One region of the Streptomyces sp. NRRL B-24572 genome, then DNA from elsewhere that is predicted to be linked to it. Evidence: predicted binding sites of a transcription regulator. Region 1 holds the regulator's gene; the other holds the start of a gene.

Region 1 (7,077 bases):
GGCGACGAGCTCACCGGCCTGTGCGTACCGCCCGGTCTCGTAGAGCGCCTCGGCGCGGGCGAGCGCGGTGGACGGGCTGGAGGCGGTCACAGCTTGCGCTTCCGCTTGAGGTGGGCGAGGAGGTCGTCGTACAGACCGCCCTCGTTGGCGAACATGGCGACGTTCCGGGCGGCGGCGAACCACGGCTCGGTGGACGGCTTGATCTGCCGGGCCGCGCCGAGGAGGTCCTTGGTGGTGATGAGGCGTACGGCGCCGCTGCGGGCGGAGTCGAGGAGCGCGGCCTCGGCGGCCGTCTCGCAGACGTGGGCGAGGTCCGCGCCGGAGAAGTCCTCGGTGGCCTTGACGAGCTTGCCGAGGTCGACGGCCTCGATGGGCCGTTCCCGCAGGTGGTAGCGGAGGATCGCCTCGCGGGCGGCGGCGTCCGGCGGCAGCACGAGCAGGGTGCGGTCGAGGCGGCCGGGGCGGCGCAGCGCGATGTCCACGTCCCAGGGCACGTTGGTGGCGGCGAGGACGAAGACGCCCTCGTTGCCGGTGCCGCTCGCGATGCCGTCGAGCTCGGTGAGGAGCTGGTTGACGACGTTGCGCAGGCCGCTGTGGTGGGTGCGCGAACGCTTGGCGCCGAGGGCGTCCAGCTCGTCGAGGAAGACGACGCAGGGGGCCTGGCGGCGGGCGGTCTCGAAGATGTCGTGGACGTTCTTCTCGGAGGCCCCGATCCACATGTCGAGGACGTCGGAGAGCGACACGGTGAGGAAGTTGGCGCCGAGTTCGCCGGCGACGGCCCGCGCGATGAAGGTCTTGCCGCAGCCGGGCGGACCGTAGAGGAGCAGGCCGCCGCGGAGCGACTTGCCGTACAGCCTGCGCAGTTCGGGGTTGCGCATGGGCGCGAGGAAGGCGGCCTCCAGGCGCTCCTTGACCTCCTCCATGCCGCCGACGTCGGCGAGGCGTACGGCACCGGGGGCGTCGACGTCCCAGGCGGCGGCGTCCCCGGCGGTCCCCTCGCCGCCGTCGGCCTGCGGGTCGTCGAGGAACCGGGGCCCGACGAGGTCCCGCACCTGCTGCTCGGCGGCGTCCCAGTCGAAGGAGGGCTCCCCGGAGACGGGCTCGGGCTCCACGGGTTCCTCGGCGACCGGTGCCGCCGGGGGCATCCCCATCGCCCGCACCATCAGCGCCCGCGCGTCCGCGTCACCGGGAGCGTGCTGGAGCGCGACGGCCGCCTCCGCGACGGCCTCGTCGTTCCGCCCCTCGGAGAGGAGCAGCTCGGCGAAGTGGAGGCGCAGGGGTACGTCGCCGGGGGCGGCGGCCACGGCGGCGCGCAGACTGCGGATGAGGGGGGACTCGTCGGCCATGCGGGTCAGCCTAAGGAGCGTCCGGGGGTCCCTGTCCACCGGGTGCGGCAGGGCGCGGGGCGTAGGGTGCGCGGCATGAGACGGGAAGGCGCACCGCGCAGGCTGACCGTGGACGGCACCGTGTGGCTGTGGAACGTCCGGCACCGGCACCCCGACTGCCGGACGGTGCTCTCCCTGCGCCGCGCGGAGCACCGCCACGCGCAGCTCCGTCTCGTCTTCCGGGAGGGCCCGGGCCGCATCGTGGCCGGGTACCCCTTCGGTTCGGGCGACGTGGCCTCCGCCGACGGCGACATCCTGAACCTGAACATGCCCGGGGTCGTACGCCGGTTCCTGGAGGAGGCCGCGGTCCGCGGCCTCCTGCCCACCGCCCCCGGCGTCCGCGAGGAGGACGCCTGGCCGCTCTACGACACCTTGGCGGGGACGGTCTAGCTCCAGCGGCCCGTGCGCCCCAGGACCAGGGCGGTCGCCGCCGTACCGGCCGTGGAGGTGCGCAGGACGCTGCGGCCGAGGCGGTACGGCTTCGCGCCCGCGGCCTCGAACGCGGCGAGTTCCTCCGGGGAGACCCCGCCCTCGGGGCCGACGACGAGCACGACCGACCCCTTCTCGGGGAGTTCGGCGGTGGCGAGCGCGCCGCTGGGGTGGTCGCGGTCCTCGTGCAGGACGGCCGCGAAGTCGGCGCCCGCGAGGAGGGCGGCGACCTGCTTGGTCGTCATGAGGTCGGCGACCTCGGGGAAGCGGGTGCGGCGCGACTGCTTGCCGGCCTCGCGCGCGGTGGACCGCCACTTGGCGAGGGCCTTGAGGCCCCGGTCGCCCTTCCACTGGGTGATGCAGCGGGAGGCGGCCCAGGGCACGATCGCGTCCACGCCGGTCTCCGTCATGGTCTCGACGGCGAGTTCGCCCCGGTCGCCCTTGGGCAGGGCCTGGACGACCGTGATGCGGGGCTCCTCCTCGGGGTCCTCGTGGACCTCGTCGACCCGCACGGTGAGCTCGTCCCTGCCCTCGGCGGAGACCACCACGCACGCGGCCCAGCGGCCCCGCCCGTCGGCGAGCACGAGTTCCTCCCCGGCCCGCAGCCGCTTCACGGAGACGGCGTGCCGGCCCTCGGGCCCGTCCAGGAGGAAACTCCCGGCACCGGGGACGGTGTCGACGACGAAGACGGGTGCGGTCATGAGGTGCTCCTGTGGGCGAGCCCGGAGAGGTCGGAGAGGGCGGTGTCGAGTTCGGCGGCCAGCACCTCGACCAGCTGCGCGGCGGGGAGCGCACGGGCGAGGCGGTGGCCCTGGCCGGCCCACAGGGCCATGCCCTGGGCGTCGCCCGCGGTGGCGGCGGCCTTGCGGAGCGGGGCGGTGAGGTGGTGGATCTCGGGGTAGGCGGCGGGGGCGTACGGCCCGTGCTCGCGCATGAAGCGGTTGACGAGGCCGCGGGCCGGTCGCCCGGAGAAGGCCCGGGTGAGGGCGGTCCGGGTGAACAGCGGGTCCGTCAGGGCCTGCTTGTGGAGCGGGTGGGCGCCCGACTCGGGGCAGGGCAGGAAGGCGGTGCCGAGCTGGGCGGCGTCGGCGCCGGCGGCGAGGACGGCGGCGATCTGCGCGCCGCGCATGATGCCTCCGGCGGCGACGATCGGCAGCGCGACGGCCTCGCGGACCTGGGTGACGAGGGTGAGGAGTCCCGTGCCGGGGGCGCCCTCGTCGGCCGGGTCGTCGCGGTACGTGCCCTGGTGTCCGCCGGCCTCGACGCCCTGGACGCAGACGGCGTCGGCGCCGGCCTGCTGCGCGGCGAGGGCCTCGTCGGCGGAGGTGACGGTGACGATCGTGTACGTACCGGCGCGGTCGAAGGCGTGGAAGGTCTCGCGCGGGGGGCAGCCGAAGGTGAAGGAGACGACGGGGACCGGGTCCTCCAGGAGGATGGCCAGCTTGGCGTCGTAGGCGTCGTCGCGGCCCTCGTCGGTCTCGCCGAGCAGGGTGTCGTACCAGGTGGCCTCGCCCGCGAGCTGGTGGCGGTAGACCTCGACGGCGGCGGGGTCGGCGGGCCGGCCGTCCTGCGGCATGAAGAGGTTGACCCCGAAGGGGCGCCCGGTGAGCCCGCGTACCCGCTTGATCTCCTGGTACAGGCCTCCGGCCGTCTTGTACCCGCCGGCGAGGAACCCGAGCGCCCCGGCCTCGCAGACGGCTCCGACGAGCTCGGGACAGGAGGCGCCACCCGCCATGGGGGCCTGCACGATCGGGAACCGAGAGAGATCGTTCAGTGCGGTGGTGGACATATGGGCATCGTGTCATGCGCGGTCCGGGCCACGGGAAAGGGGCGGCACCGGAGTGCCGCCCCTTTCCGCCGCGTACGGATCAGCGCCCGTTGAACGCGTCCTTGAGCCGCGAGAACAAGCCCTGCTGCCCGGGCTGGAACTGCCCCGTGGGCCGTTCCTCTCCCCGCAGCTTGGCCAGTTCGCGCAGCAGACGCTCCTGCTCCGCGTCGAGCTTGCTCGGGGTCGTCACCTCGACGTGCACGATCAGGTCGCCCCGGCCGTTGCCCCGCAGGTGCGTGACGCCGCGCCCGTGCAGCGGGACCGACTGGCCGGACTGCGTGCCCGGGCGGATGTCGATCTCCTCGACGCCGTCGAGGGTCTGCAGCGGCACCTTCGTGCCGAGCGCGCCCGCCGTCATCGGGATGGTGACCGTGCAGTGCAGGTCGTCCCCGCGCCGCTGGAAGACCTCGTGCGGGGTCTCGTGGATCTCGACGTACAGGTCGCCGGCGGGGCCGCCGCCGGGGCCGACCTCGCCCTCGCCCGCGAGCTGGATGCGGGTGCCGTTGTCGACGCCGGCCGGGATCTTGACCGTGAGCGTACGGCGGGACCGCACGCGGCCGTCGCCGGCGCACTCGGGGCACGGCGTCGGCACGACGGTGCCGAAGCCCTGGCACTGCGGGCAGGGCCGGGAGGTCATGACCTGGCCGAGGAAGGACCGGGTGACCTGGGAGACCTCGCCGCGGCCGCGGCACATGTCACAGGTCTGCGCGGAGGTGCCGGGCGCGGCGCCCTCGCCCGAACAGGTGGTGCAGACGACCGCCGTGTCGACCTGGATGTCCTTGGTCGTACCGAAGGCCGCCTCGTTGAGGTCGATCTCCAGGCGGATCATGGCGTCCTGGCCGCGGCGGGTCCGCGAGCGCGGGCCGCGCTGCGAGGCCGTGCCGAAGAAGGCGTCCATGATGTCGGAGAAGTTGCCGAAGCCGCCCGCTCCGAAGCCGCCGCCCGCGCCACCGCCGCCGGAGGCCGAGAGCGGGTCGCCGCCGAGGTCGTAGACCTGCTTCTTCTGCGGGTCCGAGAGGACCTCGTAGGCGGCGTTGATCTCCTTGAAGCGTTCCTGCGTCTTCGGATCGGGATTGACGTCCGGGTGCAGCTCGCGCGCGAGCCTCCGGAACGCCTTCTTGATCTCGTCCTGGGACGCGTCGCGGCGCACGCCGAGTACGGCGTAGTAGTCCGTGGCCACTTACGACTCCGCCAGGATCTGTCCGACGTAACGTGCCACTGCGCGTACCGCTCCCATCGTTCCGGGGTAGTCCATGCGGGTCGGTCCGACCACGCCGAGTTTGGCGACTGCCTCGCCGCCCGAACCGTAGCCGACCGAGACGACGGACGTGGAGCTCAGCCCCTCGTGGGCGTTCTCGTGCCCGATGCGTACGGTCATGCCCGATTCCTTGGCCTCGCCGAGCAGCTTGAGGAGCACGACCTGCTCCTCCAGAGCCTCCAGGACGGGCCTGATCATCAGGGGGAAGTCGTGTCCGAAGCGGGCGAGATTGGCGGTGCCGCCGATCATCAGCCGCTCCTCGTGCTCCTCGACGAGCGTTTCGAGGAGGGTCGCGAGCACGGTCGAGACCGTGGCGCGGTCCTCGGCCTCCTCGAAGGACTCGGGGAGGTCCTGCACCAGCTGCGGCACGTCGGCGAACCGGCGGCCGACGACCCGGCTGTTGAGCCGGGCCCGCAGGTCGGCGAGCGAGGTCTCGCCGAAGGGCGCGGGGCAGTCGACGACGCGCTGCTCGACCCGGCCGGTGTCCGTGATGAGGACGAGCATCAGGCGGGCGGGGGCCAGCGAGAGCAGCTCCACGTGCCGGACGGTCGAGCGGGTCAGCGAGGGGTACTGGACGACGGCGACCTGGCGGGTCAGCTGGGCGAGCAGTCGTACCGTGCGCCCGACGACGTCGTCGAGGTCGACGGCTCCGTCGAGGAAGTTGTGGATGGCCCGCCGCTCGGGCGTCGACAGCGGCTTGACGCCGGCGAGCCGGTCGACGAAGAGCCGGTAGCCCTTGTCGGTGGGGATGCGCCCGGCACTGGTGTGGGGCTGGGCGATGTACCCCTCCTCCTCCAACACGGCCATGTCGTTGCGCACGGTGGCGGGCGACACGCCGAGCTTGTGGCGCTCGGTGAGCGCCTTGGAGCCGACGGGCTCCTCCGTCCCGACGTAGTCCTGGACGATGGCGCGCAGGACCTCGAGTCTGCGTTCGCTGAGCATCGTGGCGCACCTCCAGCTGTCGTCGTCGTTCCGGTTGCTCCGCTTTTGGCACTCGCCCTGTCCGAGTGCCAGCGATCCCCCGGCCAGTGTACGGCGGCGGGCATCGCTCCTGGCAAGGAGGCGGCGCCCGCACCGGTTAGCGTCGCCCCATGGACGTGGATTGGGAAGCGTACGGATGGGAGCGCCTCGCGGACGGAGTCGGCAGGCGCCGACTGCCCGGCTGGGACGCCACGGTGGGCCTGGTCGTGGGCACGCGGGCGGTGTTGCTGTACGACACGGGGTCCTCGCTCGCGGAGGGCGCGGAGCTGCGGGCACAGATCACGGCGCTCACGGGCGGCCGAAAGGTGACGCACATCGCACTGAGCCACCCCCACTTCGACCACGTCTTCGGCACGGCTGTGTTCGCGGGCGCGGAGGTCTTCGGCGCGGTGGGCTCGGACGAGCTCCTCTCCCTGGCCCGGGAACGGGAGGCGCTGCGCGAGGACGGGGTACGGCAGGGGCTCGATCCGCAGACGGCGGCGGAGGCGGTGGACGTCCTGGTGGCCCCCCGACACGTGGTCTCGGGCGAGTGGACGCTCGACCTGGGCGACCGCCAGGTGCTCCTGGCGAACGTGGGCCCCGGCCACACGGGCCACGACCTGGCGGTCTGCGTCCCGGGCGGGCGCGAGGTCGTCTTCTGCGGGGACCTCGTGGAGGAGTCGGGCGAACCGCAGGCGGGCCCGGACGCGATCCCGTCCCGCTGGCCGGACGCCCTGGACCGCCTGCTCGCCCTGGGCGGCGAGGAGGCGGCGTACGTACCGGGGCACGGGGCGGTGGTGGACGCCACGTTCGTGAGGGCACAGCGCGATGAACTGGCACGGCGCTTCGACGTGCCCTAACGTCACCCGAATGCGCAGCTACAACCCGGATCTGACGCCGCCTTGGAAGAAGCCGAAGCCCGTGCCGGAGGTCCCGGCGGACCCCGACCTGGTCGTCGAGGAAGTCACCACGGGCTTCTGCGGGGCGGTGATCCGCTGCGAGGCGGGCACGGTGACGCTGGAGGACCGGTTCGGCAAGCACCGGGTCTTCCCGCTGGAGCCGCGCGGCTTCCTCCTGGAGGGCAGGGTCGTGACCCTGGTCCGGCCGGTGGCGGGCGGTCCGGTGCGCCCGACCCGTACGGCCTCGGGCTCGATCGCGGTCCCGGGCGCACGCGCGCGCGTGGCGAGGGCGGGCCGGATCTACGTCGAGGGCCGCCA
Region 2 (7,077 bases), on a different contig from region 1:
CGGCAACAAGCTCACCCGCACCGACGCCGGGCAGCTCGACTTCCGGCTGCGCCCGGAGTTCCGGAACTTCACGCTCTCCAAGCCCACCTATGCCGACCGCACCACCCGTCCCTCGGGCACCCTCGTCGGCATCCAGCCCGGCTCCGGGGACGTGGTGCAGCTGACCGGCCAGAGCGTCTCGATCCGGCAGCACACCCCGCAGGAGTCCCCCGAGGAGCAGACGGTCACCGACGGGACCGGCGCGTTCACCGGCGGGTCGTACCCGATCTCCAGCGCTGACCTCGAAGGCCGGACCGACTTCTCGGCGTCCGTCTCGGCGGACACGGCCGAGCTCCACGGCACCGTCCGCGCGTACGACTCGGTCTCCGAGTGGGTGCCGCGCAAGGTGACCGTGACGGCGACCGCGGACAAGAAGCGGGCGCTGAGCGGGCAGACCGTCACCATCAGCGGCCGGATGACCGACCCGGCGGCCGGGAACGCGCCGGTCGCGAACGAGCAGGTCCGCGTGCGCATCGGCACCCCCTCGCCCACCGTCTCCCCGCCGGCGATCGTGCGGACGGGCGCGGACGGCCGGTTCACCGCACGGCTCGTCGCCGCCTCGGGAGAGTACGTCGGCGGCTGGACGGTCGACTCCCCCGACCGGTACGTGAGCTTCGGCGACGTGACGGGGCCGCTGGCCATTCCGCTGGAATCCCGTACGGACCTCACGTCCATCGGCCTCTCCGCCGACGGCAAGGTCACGGTCACGGGCACCTTCCGGGCCCGGTACGTAGCGAACCCGTCCTTCCCCGTGGCCCAGTACCTCCAGCTGGAGCAGTCCGTCGACGGCGGCTGGAAGCGGATCGCCACGACGTACGTGAGCTCCGCCTACTCCAACGAGTTCACGCTCACCGCCAAGAGCCGCGGCGGCTGGTTCCGGGTCCGGCACCTGACCACCGACCAGTTCGCCGAGTCCGGCTCCGGGTCCTTCCGGCTCGCCCGCAACGACACCCGGATCGTCTCCCTGAACGCCGGCCCCGAGCCGGTCGCCAAGGGCGGGTACGTGACCGCCACCGGCAGCCTCCAGCACTACTGGGACGGGGCCTGGCGGGCGTACGGGAACGCGCCGGTCGTCCTGCAGTTCCAGCCGAAGGGCTCGACGACCTGGAAGACCGTGGCCTCCGGGCGCTCCGGCTCCACCGGCAAGGTCTCCCTGAAGGCGACGGCGAGCGCCGACGGCAGCTGGCGGATCTACTGCTTCGGCAATTACCAGCACTTCAACTCCCCGGCGGCGGCCGGCGGGGACTACGTCGACGTGCGCTGATCACCCCTGCTGGACGAACGCCCGAGGGCGGCACCCCCTGGTGGGGGTGCCGCCCTCGTCGCGTTCAGCGATGAACTGCCGATCCGTCAGGATCAGAAGTCCATGTCACCGCCCGGCATGCCGCCGCCGGCCGGCGCAGCGGCCTTCTCCGGCTTGTCGGCGATGACGGCCTCGGTGGTGAGGAACAGCGCGGCGATCGACGCGGCGTTCTGCAGCGCGGAGCGCGTGACCTTCGCCGGGTCGATGATGCCCTCGGCGATGAGGTCGACGTACTCGTTGGTCGCGGCGTTCAGGCCGTGGCCGACGGGCAGGTTGCGGACCTTCTCCGCCACGACGCCGCCCTCGAGGCCGGCGTTGACCGCGATCTGCTTCAGCGGGGCCTCGAGGGCCAGCTTCACGATGTTGGCACCGGTGGCCTCGTCGCCCGTCAGGTCGCCCTCGAGCTTCTCGAAGACGTTGGAGGCCTGGAGCAGGGCCACGCCACCGCCGGCGACGATGCCCTCCTCGACGGCCGCCTTCGCGTTGCGAACGGCGTCCTCGATGCGGTGCTTGCGCTCCTTGAGCTCGACCTCGGTCGCGGCACCGGCCTTGATGACCGCAACACCGCCGGCGAGCTTCGCCAGGCGCTCCTGCAGCTTCTCGCGGTCGTAGTCCGAGTCGGAGTTCTCGATCTCGGCGCGGATCTGGTTCACGCGACCGGCGACCTGCTCGCTGTCACCGGCACCGTCGACGATGGTGGTCTCGTCCTTGGTGATGACGACCTTGCGGGCGCGGCCGAGCAGGTCCAGGCCCGCGTTCTCGAGCTTGAGGCCGACCTCCTCGGAGATGACCGTGCCGCCCGTGAGGATGGCGATGTCGTTCAGCATGGCCTTGCGGCGGTCGCCGAAGCCCGGGGCCTTGACGGCGACGGACTTGAAGGTGCCGCGGATCTTGTTGACGACCAGGGTCGACAGGGCCTCGCCCTCGACGTCCTCGGCGATGATCAGCAGCGGCTTGCCCGACTGCATGACCTTCTCCAGGAGCGGAAGGAGGTCCTTCACGGAGGAGATCTTGGAGTTGACGATCAGGAGGTACGGGTCGTCGAGCGACGCCTCCATGCGCTCCATGTCGGTGGCGAAGTACGCCGAGATGTAGCCCTTGTCGAAGCGCATGCCCTCGGTGAGCTCGAGCTCCAGACCGAAGGTCTGCGACTCCTCGACGGTGATGACGCCTTCCTTGCCGACCTTGTCCATCGCCTCGGCGATGAGCTCGCCGATCTGGGTGTCGGCGGCGGAGATGGAGGCCGTGGAAGCGATCTGCTCCTTGGTCTCGACATCCTTCGCCTGCTCGAGGAGGGCGCCGGAGACGGCCTCGACGGCCTTCTCGATGCCGCGCTTGAGGGCCATCGGGTTGGCACCGGCGGCGACGTTGCGGAGACCCTCGCGGACGAGCGCCTGGGCGAGGACGGTGGCGGTGGTCGTACCGTCGCCGGCGACGTCGTCCGTCTTCTTGGCGACTTCCTTGACCAGCTCGGCGCCGATCTTCTCGTACGGGTCCTCGAGCTCGATCTCCTTGGCGATGGAGACACCATCGTTGGTGATCGTGGGGGCGCCCCACTTCTTCTCGAGGACGACGTTGCGGCCCTTGGGGCCAAGGGTGACCTTGACGGCGTCAGCGAGCTGGTTCATGCCGCGCTCGAGACCGCGCCGGGCCTCCTCGTCGAACGCGATGATCTTGGCCATGTGAAGTGGTCCTCCCGGACATGGGGTGGATAACGCTCCAGGACCGCGCCGACGCCCGCGACGGACGGCCTCCGCGACTCCGTGTGGTTCCTTGCCCCACCCGGCCGGCGGCCTCGTCTGCCCGATCCTCGTAGCACTCTCACCTTCCGAGTGCTAACGCCAATGATTAGCACTCGCCCTATGAGAGTGCAAGCGACTCTCGCGTTTCGGGAGGTGACCAGGGGGTGGACGGAGGGGGCCGGGAACGCACGAGGGGTCCGGGAAGGCGCGAGGAGCCCGGGAAGGCGTGAGGGGGCCGGGCACGCACGAGGAGCCCGGGAACGCACGAGGGGTCCGCATCCCCTCAGGGATGCGGACCCCTCGACGGCGTTGCGTCGGTGGCCGATCGCGCCGCGCTCAGACGGCGAGCTTGACCATGTCCGCCTGCGGACCCTTCTGGCCCTGCGAGATCTCGAACTCGACCCGCTGGCCCTCTTCGAGGCTGCGGTAGCCATCCATCTGGATCGCGCTGTAGTGGACGAAAACATCCGCACCACCGTCTACCGCGATGAAGCCGTAGCCCTTCTCCGCGTTGAACCACTTGACGGTGCCCTGAGCCATGCCTAACTCCCCTATTACTGGCCCTTGCGCGGGACCGCACCTCGCGGACCCGGGTCAGACCCTGCGCCGGAACGCGTCGACCGCCGCTGAATGTATCTGCCCAACTGCCCTCTGCAACAGGTCATTCGACCGAGAATTCTGGGCGCGCCGGAAAGGGGAATTGGGGATAATCCCCTGGATCACGGGGCAAGTCGGGCCCGGCAAAGCGCGCAGAACGTACACAACGCGCAGGGACTTTGGCTGCTTCTTGTCGTGCGGGGACGCATTCTCATATGCGTCCGGCATGCGCAGCGGAGGGGACTTCCCCAACTCTACCGCGCTCAACCATGCAGAATTGCCCCTTCCGCTTATCGCGCGGAAGGGGCAATTCGTACTGACCGGTAGACCTCGGCGAAGGCTCGGCCGGGGATCAGCAGCCGCCGGCACTGTGCTTGATGGTCAGCCTCCGGCGACGGCCGGGATGATCGAGACGCCCGCGCCGGCCGGGGTGGCCGTCTCCAGGCCCTGCTCGAAGCGCACGTCGTCGTCGTTGACGTAGACGTTGACGAAGCGGCGCAGCTTGCCCTGGTCGTCCAGGACGCGGGCGGCGATGCCGGTGTGGTTCTTCTCCAGGTCCGCGATGACCTCGGCGAGGGTCGCGCCCTCGGCCTGGACCTCGGACTGCCCGCCGGTGTAGGTGCGGAGGATGGTGGGGATGCGGACGTTCACGGCCATGTCTTCGTTACCTTTCAGAGCGCCAGGCCGGCGTCGCGGAACGCGTCCAGGCTCGGGCGGATGGTGGCGGTCGCCTGAGAGGTTTCGGCCACCGCGTCCAGGGTCTTGAGTCCGTCGCCGGTGTTGAGGACGACGGTGGTGAGGTTCGGGTCGATGAGACCGGCCTCGACGAGCTTCTTGGTGACGCCGACGGTCACGCCGCCCGCGGTCTCGGCGAAGACGCCCTCGGTCTGCGCGAGGAGCTTGATGGCTTCGACGACCTGCTCGTCGTCGACGTCCTCCACGGCGCCGCCGGTCCGGCGGGCGATGTCGAGGACGTACGGGCCGTCGGCCGGGTTGCCGATGGCGAGGGACTTGGCGATGGTGTTCGGCTTCTGGGGCCGCACGACGTCGTGGCCGGCCTTGAAGGCCGCCGACACCGGGGAGCAGCCCTCGGCCTGGGCGCCGAAGATCTTGTACGGCTTGTCCTCGACGAGGCCCAGCTTGATGAGCTCCTGCAGACCCTTGTCGATCTTCGTCAGCTGCGAACCCGAGGCGATCGGGATGACGAGCTGGTCGGGGATGACCCAGCCGAGCTGCTCGCAGATCTCGTACGCGAGCGTCTTGGAGCCCTCGCCGTAGTACGGGCGGAGGTTGACGTTCACGAAGCCCCAGCCCTCGCCGAGCGGGTCGCCGATGAGCTCCGAGCAGAAGCGGTTGACGTCGTCGTAGTTGCCCTCGATGGCGACGAGGTCACCGCCGTAGACACCGGCCATGACGACCTTGCCCTGCTCCAGGTCGTGCGGGATGAACACGCAGGAGCGGAAACCGGCGCGGGCGGCGGCGGCGCCGACGGCGCCGGCCAGGTTGCCGGTGGAGGAGCAGGAGAGGGTGGTGAAGCCGAAGGCGCGGGCGGCTTCGAGCGCCTGGGCGACGACCCGGTCCTTGAAGGAGTGGGTCGGGTTGCCGGAGTCGTCCTTGACGAAGAGCTTGCCGGGGGCGACGCCGAGCTCGCGGGCGAGGTTGTCGGCCTGGATGAGCTTGGTCCAGCCGGGGTTCAGGTTGGGCTTCTCGGCGACGTCGGCGGGGACGGGCAGGAGGGGGGCGTAGCGCCAGATGTTGGCGGGGCCGGCCTCGATCTGCTTGCGCAGCGCCTCGGGGTCACCGGTGGGAAGGTCGTACGCGACTTCGAGCGGTCCGAAACAGAGTTCGCAGGCGAAGATCGGGCCGAGCGGGAAGACCTCACCGCATTCGCGACAGGAAAGCCCGGAAGCGGGACCGAGGTCGACGGTGCTGGTGGGTACGGCGGTCTGTGCAGCCATGGAGGCGAGGCCCTTTCTCCTCATCTTTCCCATGACGAATTTTTCGCCATGAGACGGATTTGGCACCTTCCCTAGCCGGGGACCTCGCTGGAGGACGAGTGGTAACCGACTGGAGGGTTGCCGGGGCTTCAACGGGCCGTTTCCCTCTGCCCCTCTGGATGAGCGGTATTCGATTGTGAGACGCGGGCGGCACCCCGACATGCATCGGGCATCCGCGTTGTTCAAGACTGTAACCGAAGGCTTCGAAGGTGGAGACCGACGTCCGATCCGCGAGATGGAGATCACGTTGCTGGAGGAAGTGGAGCGCTGGCTGGCCCGGCGGTCCTGGTCCGTGTCCGACCGCCCGCTGGACCGGGTGCTCGCCGCCAAGCGGGGGACGAGGGTCAGCGTCGTCCTGCCCGCGCTGAACGAGGAGGCGACGGTCGGGGACATCGTCTCCGTGATCCGCCGCGAGCTGATGACCGGGTCCGTCCCTCTCGTCGACGAGCTGGTGGTGATCGACTCGGGCTCCACGGACCGTACGGCGGAGGTGGCGGCGGCGGCCGGTGCGCGGGTGGTCGCGCGGGACGCGATACTCCCCCGGATACCGGCGGTCCCCGGCAAGGGCGAGGTGCTCTGGCGGTCACTGATGGTGACGAGCGGGGACGTGGTCTGCTTCGTGGACGCGGACCTGCGGGACTTCTCGGCGGATTTCGTGACGGGGATCGTGGGCCCGCTGCTCACGGACCCGGACGTGGACTTCGTGAAGGCGATGTACGACCGCCCCTTCGGAGACACTCCAGGTCAGGGCGGCCGGGTCACGGAGCTGGTGGCCCGCCCGCTGCTGAACCTCCACTGGCCGCAGCTGGCCGGCTTCGTGCAGCCGCTGGGCGGCGAGTACGCGGCGAGGCGCTCGCTCCTCGAACGGCTCCCGTTCCCCGTCGGTTACGGAGTGGAGCTGGGCCTGCTCGTGGACGCCCTGCACACGGTGGGCCTGGACGCGCTCGCGCAGGTGGACGTGGGGGTGCGCAAGCACCGGCACCAGGACGGGCAGGCGCTCGGCCGGATGGCGGCGGCGATCTACCGGACGGCGCAGCTGCGGCTGTCCCGGGGGCATCTCGTACGGCCGAGGCTGACGCAGTTCGAGCGGGGCGAGAAGGGCTTCGAGCCGCGGACGTACGCGGTGGACACGGAGGAGCGGCCGCCGATGGCCGAGATCGCGGAGTACGCGCGACGCCGCGTGGCGTGAGGCCGCACGACCGGCCTGCGACGACTCCGTGTGGCCGAATCGACCCGTCTCGTATACGTACGTTTGAGCGTTTACGGGACGGGCTAGGTTCGCCACATGGCTACTGTGCTCGTGGCATCCAACCGGGGCCCGGTCTCGTACGTGCTCGCCGAGGACGGCTCGCTCGACACCAGACGGGGCGGCGGAGGCCTGGCCTCGGCCCTGAGCACC

The links. The regulator HrcA, encoded in region 1, represses chaperone genes, less so after heat shock. The targets are predictions, from matches to a motif close to TTNGCACTCNGNNNNNCNGAGTGCNAA.
Region 2: the regulator HrcA is predicted to act here: its motif matches at 3,191-3,217, upstream of groL (chaperonin GroEL).

Annotation. Positions count from the first base shown of each region.
Region 1 is NZ_MWIG01000004.1:534-7,610, reverse strand. Features, by position in the region: gene CCN56_RS00285 (tetratricopeptide repeat protein) at 1-90, opposite strand, end outside; gene CCN56_RS00280 (26S protease regulatory subunit) at 87-1,346, opposite strand; gene CCN56_RS00275 (hypothetical protein) at 1,422-1,775, shown strand; gene CCN56_RS00270 (16S rRNA (uracil(1498)-N(3))-methyltransferase) at 1,772-2,515, opposite strand; gene CCN56_RS00265 (nitronate monooxygenase) at 2,512-3,603, opposite strand; gene dnaJ (molecular chaperone DnaJ) at 3,683-4,822, opposite strand; gene hrcA (heat-inducible transcriptional repressor HrcA) at 4,823-5,842, opposite strand; gene CCN56_RS00250 (MBL fold metallo-hydrolase) at 5,992-6,720, shown strand; gene CCN56_RS00245 (DUF3097 domain-containing protein) at 6,731-7,077, shown strand, end outside.
Region 2 is NZ_MWIG01000102.1:1,571-8,647, reverse strand. Features, by position in the region: gene CCN56_RS06455 (hypothetical protein) at 1-1,303, shown strand, start outside; gene groL (chaperonin GroEL) at 1,396-3,024, opposite strand; gene CCN56_RS06445 (cold-shock protein) at 3,421-3,624, opposite strand; gene CCN56_RS06440 (MoaD/ThiS family protein) at 4,063-4,338, opposite strand; gene thrC (threonine synthase) at 4,353-5,663, opposite strand; SAM riboswitch class I at 5,657-5,804, opposite strand; gene CCN56_RS06430 (glucosyl-3-phosphoglycerate synthase) at 5,926-6,867, shown strand; gene CCN56_RS06425 (trehalose-6-phosphate synthase) at 6,964-7,077, shown strand, end outside.